DNA from 3 places in the Klebsiella sp. PL-2018 genome. Region 1 is predicted to be linked to each of the others. Evidence: predicted binding sites of a transcription regulator. Region 1 holds the regulator's gene; each other region holds the start of a gene.
The links. The regulator ArgR, encoded in region 1, controls arginine synthesis, uptake and breakdown. The targets are predictions, from matches to a motif close to ANTGAATAAAAATACANT.

Region 1 (5,250 bases):
CGATATCGCCCGCTTTCGTCTGGCGCTGACCCTGATTATCGCGCATCAGCGTCTGCGCGATGCGCCGGTACCGATAAATGACGATCTGTCGGCCTTTCACCGGCAGCTGCGACGTACCGCGGATCGCGTCATTTCAGCCAGTAGTGATGATAAGCGCCGCTACTATTTTGCCCGCTTGCTTGATGAACTGGATATCTACCAGCAAAAATTACAGCACTGGGAAGCCTCTCCGCAGGTGACCGAGCCGGTACGAAGGCTGGTGGAGATGCTGCATAAGTACCAGCATGTGTTAACCAACAGCTAGCCGCCAGAACCGACGCCGAAGCGTCGGTTTTTTTATCGCTATACTTAACGCTCAGAGTATGAATTCCGCCGTCAGAGTGGAACTACACGCCGGGATGACCGGGCTATGAAAAGTTGCAGGTGTGGACGGGATGCGGGCAATGACTACCTATACCTTTGATTTTGATGAAATAGCTGAGCAGCAGGATTTTTATCGTGAGTTTTCTCGTACCTTTGCTTTAGCGCGTGAGAAAGTGAATAACCTGGATTCTCTGTGGGAAGCCGTGACCGCCGGGCTGTTACCCTTACCGCTGGAGATTGAGTTTATTCATTTAAGCGATTATCAGCGCCGGCGTTTCGGCGCGTTAATTCTGCTCTTTGATGAGGCGGAAGAGGAGCTGGAAGGGGAGCTGCGTTTTAATGTGCGGCAGTCATAAAAAAGCCCCCGACGGAGCGGGGGCAAGTCGTCGGATAAGACGACGAGGGTTTATTTGTACAGCTCAGCCGTAGCGTGCCAGTTATCGCCGGTACGGGCTTCAATAATACGGTAGCTGCTGGCGCCTTCTTTCTCAGCTTTAGCCGCCAGTTCCTGACGCATATCCATCGGCGCGCTGCCTACCTGAGAAACGGAAACGGTGCCCATGGACTGCAGATTTTGCGCCTGTTCGGCGTTCACTTGATTAACGGCGGCGTTTGCGCCGAAAGAGAGAACGGAAGCCAGACCCAGGGATGCGATGATAATTGCGCTTTTCATAATTTTTTCTCCAACCTTAATATTTGCAGCGGCGGGAGGCTTAATGAACCTGGGGCCGCTGGAGAGATTCTGTTTCAGTTAATGACCGACAATCGTTAAATCTTATTTATAAAGTTCAGCCGTTGCGTGCCAGTGGTCACCGGTACGTGCTTCAATAATGCGGTATGAAGAAGCACCTTCTTCTTGTGCTTTTTTGTTCAGCATTTCGTGCATATCCATCGGGGAAGAACTTACCGCGCCGACGGAAACGGTGCCGATTGCCTGACGGCCTTGAGCCTGTTCGCTGTTGATAGAGTCAGCGGCGAAGGCGCCGAAAGACAGAACGGAAAGGATGCTTAATGCTGCTACAGTGGTTTTGATTTTCATGATGTTCACCTCGTCGAATCTTTTTGTTGGGGGTCTTTGTTTCGTGACCCTCATCACAAAATCAAGTATACACTAATCACTGAAAATATTAATACCTTGCTAATTGTTTTTCATGTAAATAATTACAAAGAAATGTCTTTTTTATAACATATAAGAATTAGAAATGTCTTTTCTTCGCCATGCTTGGTCATTATGGCTAATAAAATCATAAGGATAGGTGAATTTGATCTTTTGTGCGCTTAAGCCGGTTTCATCACGTAAATGAATGTATAGAAGCGGAAAAACACACAAAATGTTAAAGAAATGATAATTTTTTGAAGGGATACCCTCCGGCGCTAACCAGAGGGAAGGGCATCAGAGTTCCTGCTCAAACAGGACGAGAATGGCGTCATGCAGCTCTTTAACGGTAAAACCTCTGGCCGGGGTGGTAAAGATAGTGTCATCACCCGCAATGCTGCCGAGAATCCCTTCGGCTTTGCCAAGGGAGTCCAGAAGCCGGGCGATCAGCTGCGCTGCGCCTGGGCTGGTATGAATAACCACGACCGAATCGTTATAATCGATATCCAGCACCAGGTTTTTTAGCGGGCTGGAGGTCGTCGGGACGCCAAGCTCGGCGGGCAGGCAGTAAACCATTTCCATTTTGGCGTTACGCGTGCGTACGGCGCCAAACTTGGTGAGCATACGTGAGACTTTCGATTGGTTGATATTATCGAAGCCTTCCTCTTGCAGGGCCTGAACGATTTCACCTTGAGAGCTGAATTTCTCTTCTTTAAGCAGCGCTTTAAACGCTTTAACCAGTTCTTCTTGTTTTGCCGAACTACGCATAAGTCACCCAATTATGGTGGTAAAAACAACATCATTATGCATAGACATGCATTTTTATGCAAATAATCCGCAGGGGAGAAGCGTAAATAATGTTATGAAGGGCGCATATTTTAGCAAAAAACCCTAATAAGGAACATGCTTTCGTCACGGCGCGCAAATTGCCACAAAAGTAAATGAAATGTTATTAAATGATGTTGTTCTGCTCAATGTGCTGGGTGTATTGTAACCAACAGTCGATCCGGTACTACGCTTTGCTGGATGGTCAGTCTCAGGGAGGAAAATGCGAAGCTGCTGCATCGCTGCGCACGACCACGCATTCTTCAGCCATAATTATTGTAATTGTTCATCTTGTGAATTAAGGTCCAGGCGACGGAGTAACGAAAGACTATTTTAACCATAATAAGGAGTTTAGGATGAAAGTTGCAGTCCTCGGCGCCGCTGGTGGAATTGGCCAGGCGCTTGCCCTACTACTTAAGACCCAACTGCCTTCAGGTTCAGAACTCTCGTTGTACGACATTGCTCCGGTAACCCCGGGCGTGGCGGTTGATCTAAGCCATATCCCTACCGATGTAAAAATCAAAGGTTTTTCCGGCGAAGACGCCACCCCTGCGCTGGAAGGCGCTGATGTGGTGCTGATATCCGCGGGCGTAGCGCGTAAGCCCGGCATGGATCGCTCCGATTTATTCAATGTTAATGCCGGTATTGTGAAAAATCTGGTACAGCAAATCGCCAAAACCTGTCCGCAGGCCTGCGTCGGGGTGATTACCAACCCGGTGAACACCACCGTGGCGATTGCCGCAGAAGTGCTGAAAAAAGCCGGTGTTTACGATAAGAACAAGCTCTTTGGCGTCACAACGCTGGATATTATCCGCTCGAATACCTTTGTTGCCGAACTGAAAGGCAAATCTTCATCAGATGTTGAGGTTCCGGTGATTGGCGGCCACTCAGGCGTGACTATCCTTCCTTTATTGTCACAAATTCCGGGCGTCAGCTTCAGCGAGCAGGAAGTGGCCGATTTAACTAAGCGCATTCAAAACGCCGGTACTGAAGTTGTGGAAGCAAAAGCCGGTGGCGGTTCAGCAACGCTCTCGATGGGACAGGCCGCCGCGCGATTCGGTCTCTCCTTAGTTCGCGCCATGCAGGGAGAGAAAGGGGTAGTGGAATGCGCCTACGTTGAAGGTGATGGTCAATATGCCCGTTTCTTCTCACAGCCGCTGCTGTTAGGCAAAAATGGCGTAGAGCAGCGTCAGTCTATCGGCACGCTGAGCGCGTTTGAGCAGCAGGCGCTGGAGGGGATGCTGGATACGCTGAAGAAAGATATCGCCCTTGGCGAAGACTTTGTGAATAAATAACGTTTCATGAAAAGAAAAGCCGGAGCCTGGGTTCCGGCTTTTTTATGGCTTTCTCCCACCCCTGAATGACTCAACCTGCTGGTAAATCTGCTAAACTCCCCGCGTCTTGAGCGGTAATAAACGAGGACGTTGTGAAAAAAATCGAAAGAAAGCAGACCAGGGACCACATTACGCAAATGCTCCGTTACGAGATCCTTTCCGGTAGCATGAAACCGGGGGATGAACTCGCGCAGGAGAGTATTGCCGAACAGCTGGGGCTTTCTCGTATGCCGGTTCGGGAAGCGCTACAGGCCCTTGAGCAGGAAGGGTTTCTGGTGCGTTTGCCAAACCGCCATATGCAGGTCGCAAGGCTGGCGCCTGACCACGTCAGCCATATTTTCCGGGCCATTGCGGTGATGGCAACGGAGCTTTTTTCATTGGTACCCGCAGCGGCGGGCGAATCGTTGGCGGCCAGCGCGCGCGCGCTGGGGCATCCCGGTGAGCGAGCGCGAGAGCTGGCGTTCCACGAGACGCTCATTTCTTATATTGATAATCGCTATCTGGAAAAAATTTATCAGCAGTTTTTGGATGGTTATATCGGTTATGTCATTCTGTATCTGAAAGAGGATAATCAAGAGTCGGCGCAAATACTCAGCTCTCTGATGGAGGCTATTCGTCAGGGCGATCGCGCCGAGATCGCGCAGGAAACGCAGCGTTATTTCCTCTCTCTGGCAGAAATAATGCGTCAACACATGAAGGATTGGGAAAGTGCAGAAGCCTCGATTAGGGAAAATTAAGCTTCTTTCAGCGAAAGAGCAGGTCGCGGCAGTATTACGTAAAGCTATACTGTCGCGAGATTTAGTTGAAGGGCAAGAAATTACCCTTGAAGGGATCGCCACCATGGTCGGCGTGTCCAGTATGCCCGTGCGTGAAGCGTTTCAGATACTGGCTGCGGATGGGCTGATTAAAGTCCGGCCCAATAAAGGGGCGGTCGTGCTGGGAATTAACGAACAAACGATCCGCGAGCATTATGAGATTCGCGCGCTGCTGGAGAGTGAAGCAGTCGCTAAAGCGTGTCGTCCCGGGACGGACATTTCGCGCATTGCCGAAGTGCATTACTCTGCGGAAAAAGCGCTGGCGGAAAATAACTCAGCTGAATATTCAGACCTGAACCAGGCGTTTCATATGGAGATATGGAACGCGGCGGGAAATGGCAAAATGAAGCTGCTGCTCAGCAATATGTGGAACGGGCTTTCGATGGGGCATAAGGTCACTGAGGAAGAGTACGCGATCATTTCCATCCGCGAGCACAAGGGGATTTTACAGGCCCTGGAGCAGCATAATGAAGCGCTGGCGCGCCAGCGAATGCGCGAGCATATTATCCGTTCGATGGAGAACATGCTAACGCGCTACGTCGAAGAACCCTCCGCTTGATCGCATCGCCTGTAGGACCGCTGCAGGCGCCTTACTTATTCATTTCATAAATAAGTTTCGATAAGTGACTGCTTTCGCAAGATTTTGATAAAGATCTCAATCCTGAAGCTTTCGAAAAAAACGCGTTGACTTACTCTTTGTATGGGAATAATTTCCCTCCCGTCAATATTGGATACAATATCATATATCATTGATGGGATAACTATAAATATGGAACCGATTACCATTACCCTATGTTTGCTGGTGTTTGCTATCGCC
Region 2 (5,250 bases), 550 kb from region 1:
GGCAGACATCTACTCGTTAAATACCCGCCTGAAGGCCGTCAGCAGCCGGGTATTTTCCTGCTGGCTGCGGATCGCGACGCGGAAGTAGCGCCCGTCGAGCCCCGGGTAGTTGGCGCAGCTGCGGATCAGGATGTGCTGTTGCAGCATCGCGTATTGCAGATCCAGATCCGCCACGTCGCAGCGCAGAAACAGATAGTTTGCCCGCCCGGGATAGACCGTCAGGCCGGGAATATGGCGCAGCTGATGGTAAAAGCGCTGCCCCTCCTCCGCCAGCCACTGCCAGGTTTGCTGCTGGTAGGCGCTATCCTGGAGAATGATTTCCCCCGCCAGGGCGGCAAACGCGTTTATCGACCACGGCATCTGGCGCTCGCGCATTCTCGCCACCGCCCGCGCATCGCCATTGGCCAGATACCCCAGACGCAGGCCGGGAATAGCATAAAACTTGGTCAGCGAACGCAGTACCCACACGTGCGGGTTGTGGCCCAGCAGCGGAATAAATCCCGGCTCGTCGGGGATAAAATCGATAAACGCTTCATCGAGAATCAGGGCAATGCCCAGCGACCGACAGCGTTCAGCAATCATCTCCAGCAGACGGCGCTCGGGCAGCAGGCCGGTAGGATTGTTCGGCGTGCAGAGAAATAAGCAGTCCAGATCCGGCGTCAGGGCGTCAAGAATCGCCCCGGTGAGCTGCCAGCCATCCGCCTCGCGCAGCAGAAATTCCCGCACCGCGCAGTCCACCGACTGCAGCGCCCGGCGGTATTCGGCAAAGCCCGGGGTGACGATCATCGCCTGGCGCGGCTTCAGCCCCTGAACCAGCGTAAAGATCGCTTCGGTTTCGCCGTTTCCGGCGAGGATCCACGAGGCGGGGATCTGATGGTGTTCCGCCAGCGCAAGGTGCAGCTGCTGATACTCAACGTCAGGGTAGCGTTCGGCGCAGGCCATATTGTCGAGGATGGCGCGCTTTAAACTTTCCGGCATCCCCAGCGGATTAATATTGGCGCTAAAATCCAGCAACTGCGCCGCAGAGATGCCCAACAGCGCGGCGGCCTCGCGGATATTGCCGCCGTGCGCGCTCTTTAATAGAGCCATTTCACTTTCCTGTTGCGTTACCCTCGCCTTGCCAGCGTCGCGCCGTCGGCGAAGTAGGCTTTAATCCCTGCCAGAATCGACTCTGCAACTTCCTGCTGGAATTTCGCCGTTTTCAATTTACGCTCTTCTTCGACGTTACTGATAAACGCGGTTTCCACCAGAATCGATGGAATATCCGGCGCCTTCAGCACCGCGAAGCCCGCCTGCTCAACCCGGTTCTTGTGCAGGTTATTAATGTTGCCCATCTTTTCCAGCACCGCCTTGCCGAACTTCAGGCTGTCGGCGATGGTCAGCGACTGCACCATGTCGAACATCGTGTGGTCGACGTAGCGATCGCCGCTTTTGCTGACGCCGCCGATCAGGTCAGAGGCGTTCTGGGTCTGCGCCAGATATTTAGCCGCGGTACTGGTGGCTCCTTTGGTTGACAGGGCAAACACCGACGATCCGCTGGGCTGGCGGCTGGTAAACGCGTCGGCGTGAATAGAGACAAACAGGTCGGCGCGCTGCTTCTGCGCTTTGGCGACGCGGACCTTCAGCGGGATAAAGACATCCTCGTTGCGGGTCATATAGACCTTCATATTGCCCTCTTTCTCGATCAGCGCGCGCAGCCGTCGGGCTATCTGCAGCACCACGTCTTTCTCGCGGGTGCGGTATTTTCCCACCGCGCCGGAGTCTTCGCCGCCGTGGCCGGGATCGAGCATGATAACAATGGGCCGATCGCGCCCGGCTTTACCCGGTTTAGGCCCGCTCTCCGCAGGCGGAACCTGCCGCTGTAGATCGCCTTTGTTGTAATCTTCGAGCAGCGCCAGCAGCGGATCCTGCACGTCGGTGGCGTTAGCGGGATAGAGGTCCATGACCAGACGCTCTTTAAACCCGGCGACCGGAGCCAGCGCAAACAGCTGCGGTTTCACGTTCTGTTTCAGCTCAAACACCATGCGCACGGTTTGCGGATCGAACTGCCCCACGCGAGCGGATTGAATATAGGGATCGTCACCGCGAATCTGACTCCCCATACCTTTCAGTACGGAGTTGAGATTAACCCCTTCCAGATCCACCACCACACGTTCAGGATTGCTGAGCGCAAACTGCCGATATTTCAGGATATGGTTGGACTCCACGGTGACGCGCGTGTAGGTCGATGATGGCCAGACGCGTACGGCAACCACCTGCGCCGCGGCAGCCAACCCAACCGGACTCACACTCATTAACCACATGGCGCCCGCCCCCTGTAAAAATCGGCGGCGGCTTAATCCTGACTTGTATCCCGACATGCCACTCCCAAGCAGTAAGAAATCATTCGTATTTAAAACAAACAGATTGACCGGAAACTTTAACGAAAGGCGCATAACCTGTCATCTATAAAAGGGTAAACAATCTTTGACACCCTGATTTGGCTCACACTGTTTTCCCGGCTCAGCCAAAAATTGGGGCTTGCGTTTGCCGGCGAAACAGAATAAAAATACAGTAATTACGAATAATCATGCATTGAGGTTGTGTCATGGTGAAGGAACGTCGCACCGAACTGGTAGAGGGATTCCGCCATTCTGTCCCCTATATTAATGCCCATCGGGGTAAAACGTTTGTCATCATGCTGGGCGGGGAAGCCATCGAGCATGATAATTTCTCTAGTATAGTCAATGACATTGGCCTGCTTCACAGCCTGGGAATTCGTCTGGTGGTGGTCTATGGCGCCCGTCCGCAGATCGATGCCAACCTGGCGGAGCATCGTCACGAGCCGGTTTATCATAAACAAACCCGAGTGACTGACGCCAAAACGCTCGAGCTGGTTAAGCAGGCGGCGGGCATGCTGCAGCTGGAAATTACCGCTCGCCTGTCGATGAGCCTCAACAACACGCCGCTGCAGGGCGCCCATATCAACGTGGTCAGTGGCAACTTCATTATCGCGCAGCCGTTAGGCGTGGACGACGGCGTGGATTACTGTCACAGCGGGCGCATCCGGCGCATCGATGAAGAAGCCATTCACCGCCAGCTGGATAACGGCGCGATTGTGCTGATGGGCCCGGTTGCGGTGTCGGTCACCGGCGAAAGTTTTAACCTGACCTCCGAAGAGATTGCGACCCAGCTGGCGATTAAGCTGAAGGCCGAAAAGATGATCGGCTTCTGCTCATCGCAGGGGGTTCACAATCAGGATGGCGAGATCGTCCCCGAGCTGTTCCCCAACGAAGCCCAGGCGCGGGTGGAAGAGATGGAAGCGGACGAAGACTACAGCTCCGGCACCGTGCGCTTTCTGCGCGGCGCGGTAAAAGCCTGCCGCAGCGGCGTGCGCCGCTGCCACCTGATCAGCTATCAGGAAAACGGCACCCTGCTGCAGGAGCTGTTCTCACGCGACGGTATCGGTACCCAGATAGTGATGGAGAGCGCCGAGCAGATCCGCCGCGCCACCATTAACGATATCGGCGGCATCCTCGAGCTGATTAGCCCGCTGGAGCAGCAGGGCATTCTGGTCAGGCGTTCGCGCGAACAGCTGGAGATGGAAATCGATAAATTCACCATTATTCAGCGCGACAACACCACCATCGCCTGCGCCGCGCTCTATCCTTTCCCGGAAGAGAAGATCGGCGAAATGGCCTGCGTGGCGGTGCATCCGGATTACCGCAGCTCATCGCGCGGCGAAGTGCTGCTCGAACGCATTGCCGCGCAGGCGAAGCAAATGGGCCTCAGCAAGCTGTTTGTTCTTACGACCCGCAGCATTCACTGGTTCCAGGAGCGCGGATTTACGCCGGTCGACGTCGACCTGCTGCCGGAGAGCAAAAAAGAGATGTACAACTATCAGCGCCGCTCCAAGGTGCTGATGGCAGACCTGGCCTGATCCCTTCTCCCCGGAAAGCGCGCGGCCGACCGGGGAAAACCTCACTGGGCGGAAAAGATATCCGTCAGGCCGCTGCGTCGTTCGGTACGCGCAGCCACCGCCTGAGTCAGCACCTGCTCATCGGCATAGATCGACAGCTGCCGTTTCGCACGCGTAATGGCGGTATAAACCAGCTCGCGGGTTACCAGCGGCACGCTGCGCGAAGGCAGGATCAGCGCCGCGTGATCGAACTCCGATCCCTGCGATTTATGCACCGTCATCGCCCAGGCGGTATCGTGCTCCGGCAGACGACTTGGCTGTACCGACTTGATGCTGCCATCGGGCATCGGGAACCAGACGCGCAGGCCATCGCCTCTTTCCAGCGCGATGCCGATATCGCCGTTAAACAGCCCCAGCGCGCTGTCGTTGCGGGAGATCATCACCGGCCGTCCTTCATACCAGCGCGAATGCCGCGGTAACGCGATCGCCCGCTTGCGGTTCAGCATCTGCTCCAGCTGTTCGTTCACGCCGCTGACCCCATACGGCCCCTCGCGCAGCGCGCACAGCAGCTGGAATTCGCCAAAGGCGGCGATCATCTCTTCGGGCTCAGCCCGCTCGCGCAGCAGCTGCAGGAAGCGGCCATAGCCCGCCTGTGCCTGATTCAGCATCGCTTCATACTCTTCGGTGGCGCTCAGCGGATACAGGGCGATATCGTCGAACGACTGACGCAGCGTTGCGCGTACCGCGCTGCGCTCGCCGCTGTTCACCGCCCACGCCAGATGGCCGATACCGGAATGGCGACCAAAACGGTAGCTTTTTTGCAGCAGGCACAGGCTGTCGCGCAGCGCACCGGCAACGTTGCCCTCGCCCGCCGGCACCGGCTGGCCGGTCAACCGGGCGAGCTGTGCCGCCCGCGCCGGGGTATAGCCTGCATTAACCCAGGCGCAAATATCCCCCAGCACCGCTCCGGCCTCTACCGACGCCAGCTGATCGCGGTCGCCAAGGAAAATCACCCTTCCGTGCTCAGGCAGCGCGTCGATCAGGCGCGACATCATCGGCAGGTCAATCATTGAGGCTTCATCCACCACCAGCACGTCAAGATGCAGCGGGTTGCCGGCGTGATAGCGCATCCGCTGGCTGCCGGGCTGCGCGCCCAGCAGGCGATGGAGGGTGCTGGCTTCGGTGGGCACCAGCGCCTTTTGTTGGTCGCTGAGAGGGAGGCGGCGCAGCGCCGCGCCGAGGGACTCGGTCAGGCGCGCCGCGGCTTTACCGGTCGGCGCCGCCAGGCGAATACGGCAGCGCGGGTTGGAGAACGTCTGGATCAGCGCGGCCAGCAGTTTAGCGACGGTCGT
Region 3 (5,250 bases), 720 kb from region 1:
AAAAGCCCGGAGTTACCCGAGCTTCGTATATTTACCGCCTTAAAAGCAGCCCCGCAGGCGGATCACACCAGACGCTGTTTAGCGTCGGCAATCGCCTGAGCCACCTGCTGAGGAGAAACGCCACCTTTAGCCGCACGCTTATCCAGACACGACTGCAGCGCCAGAATCGGATAGACGTCATCCGCAATCACGGGGCTAAATTTCTGCAAATCGGCCAGAGGCAGATCCTCCAGCGGCTTGCCCTGGGCAATGGCTTCCACTACCGCTTCACCGACAATATGGTGCGCTTCACGGAACGGTACGCCTTTGGCAACCAGGTAATCCGCCAGTTCGGTGGCGTTGGCGTAACCCTGCTGCGCGGCTTCTTCACAACGCGGGCGTTTTACCTGAATACCGTCGAGCACCAGTGCCGCCATATGCAGGCAGTCGAGCCAGGTATCAAGCGCGTCAAACAGGCCTTCTTTATCTTCCTGCATATCTTTGTTGTAGGCCAGCGGTAGACCTTTGAGGGTCATCATCATGCCGGTCAGCGCACCCTGCACGCGGCCGCATTTACCGCGGATCAGCTCCAGCGCATCCGGGTTTTTCTTCTGCGGCATCAGGGATGAGCCAGAAGTCACGCGGTCAGAAAGCTCAACAAAGCCCGCTTCGCCGGTATTGAAGAAGATCAGATCTTCAGCAAAACGCGACAGGTGGACCATACCGATTGAGGCATCGGACAGCAGTTCCAGTACGTGATCGCGATCGGACACGCTGTCCAGACTATTGCGGGTCGCCGATGCGAAGCCCAGCCAGCCGGCAAGCTGTTCACGATCGATTTCATAGGCGGTACCCGCCAGCGCTCCGCAGCCCAGCGGGCTGACGTCCAGACGTTTAAGCGCATCCTGCAGGCGGCTTTCATCACGCGCCAGCATTTCGACATAGGCCAGACACCAGTGGGCAAACGTCACCGGCTGCGCGCGCTGCAGGTGGGTATAGCCCGGCATAACGGCGTCCTGATTATTCTCCGCCGTCTCAACCAGCGCGCTTTGTAGCTGACGATTCGCCGACAGCAGTTCCATCACGGTATCTTTGCACCACAGCTTCAGGTCGGTCGCCACCTGGTCATTACGGCTACGTCCGGTGTGCAGCTTTTTGCCCAGTTGGCCGACCTTGTCGATTAGCTTACCTTCCACCCAGCTATGAATATCTTCCGCATCGCTTTCAAGGATCTGCTGCGGGTTAGCCCGCACGTCTTCCAGCAGAACGTTCAGCGCCTCTTCCAGCTGTAGCTGCTCATCGGCGGACAGTACGCCCACCGTCACCAGCGCTTTGGACCAGGCAACAGAGCCAACGATATCCTGCTCCGCCAGGCGATAGTCAAAGCGCAAAGAGTCGTTGAACTGTTTGAACCGCTGATCCGCTGCCTGAGTAAAACGCCCACCCCAAAGTGCCATAACATGCTTCCTTAATATCTTTGAATTTTATTACCCGGCGACGCTACGCTTACCGGGCCGACAAAATGATAAATTGATTATGCCAGTATACGCGTGCCGATCGGCGTGCCGTTAAACAGCGCAGGGAGCTGCTCCGCGTGGCGCCAGGAGGCGATATCGACCGGGCGGCCTAATGTCCGCGCCGCGTCCAGGGCCGCATTCACTTTGACGATCATGCCGTCGGTGATAATGCCCTGCTCGATCAGCTGTTCAGCCTTCTCGGCGGTCATTTCCGCGATGCGCTGCCCTTTGCCATCAAGAATGCCGCTTACGTCAGACAGCAGAATCAGGTCTGCGCCGAGCGTTGCCGCCAGCGCGGTCGCCGCCTGGTCGGCGTTAACGTTCATCAACTCGCCTTCATCGGTGACGCCGATGGAGCTAACGACCGGCATATAACCGCCCGCCAGCAGCGTGTTAATCAGCGCCGGAGAACCCGGCTGAGCGAATCCGACATGACCCAGCTCTTCATCAAGCTGCGTCACTTTGACGCTATCGCCATCGCCGAGGAATAGCCCAACGGCAGCCAGGCCGTGCTTCTTCGCCCACGCCAGCAGCGTTTTGTTGGCGGTTCCCGCCAGCGCGCCGGTAATAATGTCGATCTGATCCGCCGGCGTGACCCGCAGACCGTTTTTCTTTTTCACCGGCAGGTTGAGCTGCTTCATGAGTTCATCCACCACGCAGCCGCCGCCGTGCACAATAATCAGCGGGCGCTGATGGGATTCGCGGTAGTTCACCAGTGCCGTAAACAGGCGCTCAAGCGCTTCTTCGCTGTCCAGCAGGACGCCGCCAAGTTTGATAATTAAAGGATTCATCATCACACCTTAAATAAGAGACTGCGTCTCAGCGAAGCCGAAACGAATATTTGCGCACTGCACGGCCTGCGCGGCCGCACCTTTCAGCAGGTTATCTTCCGCCGCCACCACGATGATATGTTCATCCTGGACCGCAAAACCGATATCACAGAATGGCAGACCCACGACATTTTTCAATGCAGGGACACCTTTATCGTATAAACGTACCAGCGGCTTATCCGCATAGGCCTGCTGGAATACCGCCGCCACCTGCTCTTTGCTCACGCCAGGCTTCAGACGGCAGGTAATGGTTTCCAGAATCCCACGCTTAAAATTGCCCAGATGCGGAGTAAAAATAACGTCCGCGCCCAGGTGGGTTGAAATTTCCGGGTGATGACGGTGGTTGAAAACGCCGTAGGGTTGCAGGCTGACTTCGCAGAAGCTATTGCCGATAGAGGCTTTACGCCCGGCGCCGCTGACCCCGCTGGTCGCGTTGATCACCGGCCACTGGTTAAGATCCAGCAGCCCCGCGTCGATCAGCGGTTTTAACGATAGCTGAGCCGCCGTCGGGTAGCAGCCCGGTACGGCGATCAGATTGGCTTCTTTTAGCTTTTCGACGCTCCACTCGGCCAGGCCGTAAACCGCCTGCTCCAGCAGTTCAGGGTGCTGATGAGTGAAACCGTAATATTTTTCATAGAAGGCGCCGTCATTAACGCGGAACGCCCCGGAAAGATCGAACACGACGCAGCCAGCGGCGAGAAACTGCGGCGCCAGGTCATGGCTTACCTCGTGCGCGGTAGCCAGAAAAACGACATCGACTCCGGCGCTAAACTCGCTGATATCGGACATCGGCTGCAGCGGCAGATCGACAATGCCTTTCAGCTGCGGATGCAAATCGGAAACTAATTTTCCCGCATCATTGCTTTGCGCGGAGACCGTCAATGCGGTTATGGTCATATGAGGATGGCGATTTACATAGGCCACTAGCTCTGCGCCGGCATAACCGCTGGCGCCCACAATCAGCGTGTTCAACATTGGGGCTCTTCACCTTCTTGCTTACGTATATTTGCCCTGGAAGACCGTTGCCTTCCCCACCCTGTTGAGCCGTAAGAGCATCATCCTTACATTCGATGGGTTTTCTTACGCTCAACGATAATGTATTTTTATTCACAAATAATGCATTAATATTGATACTATCACGACCCGAGGTGTGTCAACAATGAAAAACAAATTACCGCCCTTTATCGAGATTTACCGCGCGCTGATCGCCACACCTTCCATCAGCGCAACCGAAGAGGCGCTGGATCAAAGCAATGAGTCTTTAATCAATTTACTGGCAGGCTGGTTCCGCGATATCGGCTTTAATGTTGAAGTTCAGCCAGTCCCGGATACGCGTAATAAATTCAACCTGCTGGCCAGCAGCGGCCACGGCGCTGGCGGCCTGCTGCTTGCCGGGCACACCGATACCGTCCCGTTTGATGATGGCCGCTGGACCCGCGACCCTTTTACCCTGACCGAGCACGACAATAAGCTGTACGGTCTCGGCACCGCGGATATGAAAGGCTTCTTCGCTTTTATTCTCGACGCCCTGCGCGACGTTGACCTCACTCAGCTGAAAAAGCCGCTCTATATTCTGGCGACGGCCGATGAAGAGACCAGCATGGCCGGTGCCCGCTACTTCGCCGAAACGACCCAGCTGCGACCGGACTGCGCCATTATCGGCGAGCCCACGTCGCTGCAGCCGATACGCGCGCACAAAGGCCACATGTCCAACGCGGTTCGCATTCAGGGGCAGTCGGGCCACTCCAGCGACCCGGCACGCGGCGTCAACGCGATTGAACTGATGCACGACGCCATTGGCCGCATCATGCAGCTGCGCGACGACTTAAAAGAGCGTTATCACTACGCCGCGTTTACCGTCCCGTATCCCACACTTAACCTCGGGGCAATTCACGGCGGCGATGCCTCCAACCGCATTTGCGCCTGCTGCGAACTGCATATGGATATTCGTCCGCTGCCCGGAATGACGCTCAACGATCTCAACGGGCTCCTTAACGAAGCGCTGGCGCCGGTGAGCGAGCGTTGGCCTGGTCGCCTGACCGTTTCTGAACTGCATCCGCCGATCCCCGGTTACGAATGTCCGCCGGACCATAAGCTGGTTGAGGTCGTCGAAAAACTCCTCGGCGCGCAAACCGACGTGGTCAACTACTGTACCGAAGCGCCGTTTATTCAGACCCTCTGCCCAACGCTGGTGTTAGGCCCGGGCTCTATCAACCAGGCCCACCAGCCGGATGAGTACCTGGAAACGCGCTTTATTAAGCCGACCCGCGAGCTCATCACTCAGGTGGTTCACCATTTTTGCTGGCATTAAATAAATACCCATTCTCTCGTGCGATTTTATCGGCGCGAGAGGGTGACAATTATCACATTTTCATAAGCAACGCTTATCAAGCGACCTCCGAGTTAAATTTCGCAAATTGCCGCCATTTATTCGTTTGCTGAAGCGATTTCGCAACAATTGACGTGGGGGTTTTTACGTGGCTTTATAAAAGACGGTTGCTTATCCACTGCTCAAATTATCGAGCGCCGGATATAACAAAATAAAATGAGATGGGGTGTCTGGGGTAACATGAACGAACAATATTCCGCTTTGCGTAGTAATGTCAGTATGCTCGGTAAGGTGCTGGGCGACACCATCAAGGATGCGCTGGGAGAAAACATTCTTGATCGTGTCGAAACTATCCGTAAGTTGTCCAAATCTTCTCGCGCTGGCAATGAAGCCAACCGCCAGGAGCTGCTCACCACGCTGCAAAACTTGTCCAACGACGAGCTGCTGCCGGTGGCGCGCGCCTTTAGCCAGTTTCTGAACCTAGCGAATACCGCTGAGCAATACCACAGCATTTCGCCAAAAGGCGAAGCGGCCAGTAATCCGGAAGTGATTGCCCGCACCCTGAGAAAGCTCAAAGAGCAACCCAATCTCAACG

Region 2: argA (amino-acid N-acetyltransferase) is a predicted target of ArgR. The motif match lies at 2,538-2,555, and genes of this name have one in related genera.
Region 3: argC (N-acetyl-gamma-glutamyl-phosphate reductase) is a predicted target of ArgR. The motif match lies at 3,421-3,438, and genes of this name have one in related genera.

Annotation. Positions count from the first base shown of each region.
Region 1 covers NZ_CP077673.1:5,285,210-5,290,459, reverse strand. Annotated here, with positions in the region: gene aaeB (p-hydroxybenzoic acid efflux pump subunit AaeB) at 1-304, shown strand, start outside; gene MKleb_RS24935 (barstar family protein) at 444-719, shown strand; gene yhcN-B (DUF1471 family stress response protein YhcN-B) at 770-1,036, opposite strand; gene yhcN (peroxide/acid stress response protein YhcN) at 1,139-1,402, opposite strand; gene argR (transcriptional regulator ArgR) at 1,757-2,227, opposite strand; gene mdh (malate dehydrogenase) at 2,641-3,579, shown strand; gene MKleb_RS24910 (GntR family transcriptional regulator) at 3,711-4,355, shown strand; gene MKleb_RS24905 (GntR family transcriptional regulator) at 4,327-4,992, shown strand; gene MKleb_RS24900 (SLC13 family permease) at 5,203-5,250, shown strand, end outside.
Region 2 covers NZ_CP077673.1:4,734,853-4,740,102, forward strand. Annotated here, with positions in the region: gene cobD (threonine-phosphate decarboxylase CobD) at 10-1,089, opposite strand; gene amiC (N-acetylmuramoyl-L-alanine amidase AmiC) at 1,107-2,360, opposite strand; gene argA (amino-acid N-acetyltransferase) at 2,588-3,919, shown strand; gene recD (exodeoxyribonuclease V subunit alpha) at 3,961-5,250, opposite strand, start outside.
Region 3 covers NZ_CP077673.1:180,521-185,770, reverse strand. Annotated here, with positions in the region: gene argH (argininosuccinate lyase) at 63-1,436, opposite strand; gene argB (acetylglutamate kinase) at 1,514-2,290, opposite strand; gene argC (N-acetyl-gamma-glutamyl-phosphate reductase) at 2,297-3,301, opposite strand; gene argE (acetylornithine deacetylase) at 3,486-4,637, shown strand; gene ppc (phosphoenolpyruvate carboxylase) at 4,896-5,250, shown strand, end outside.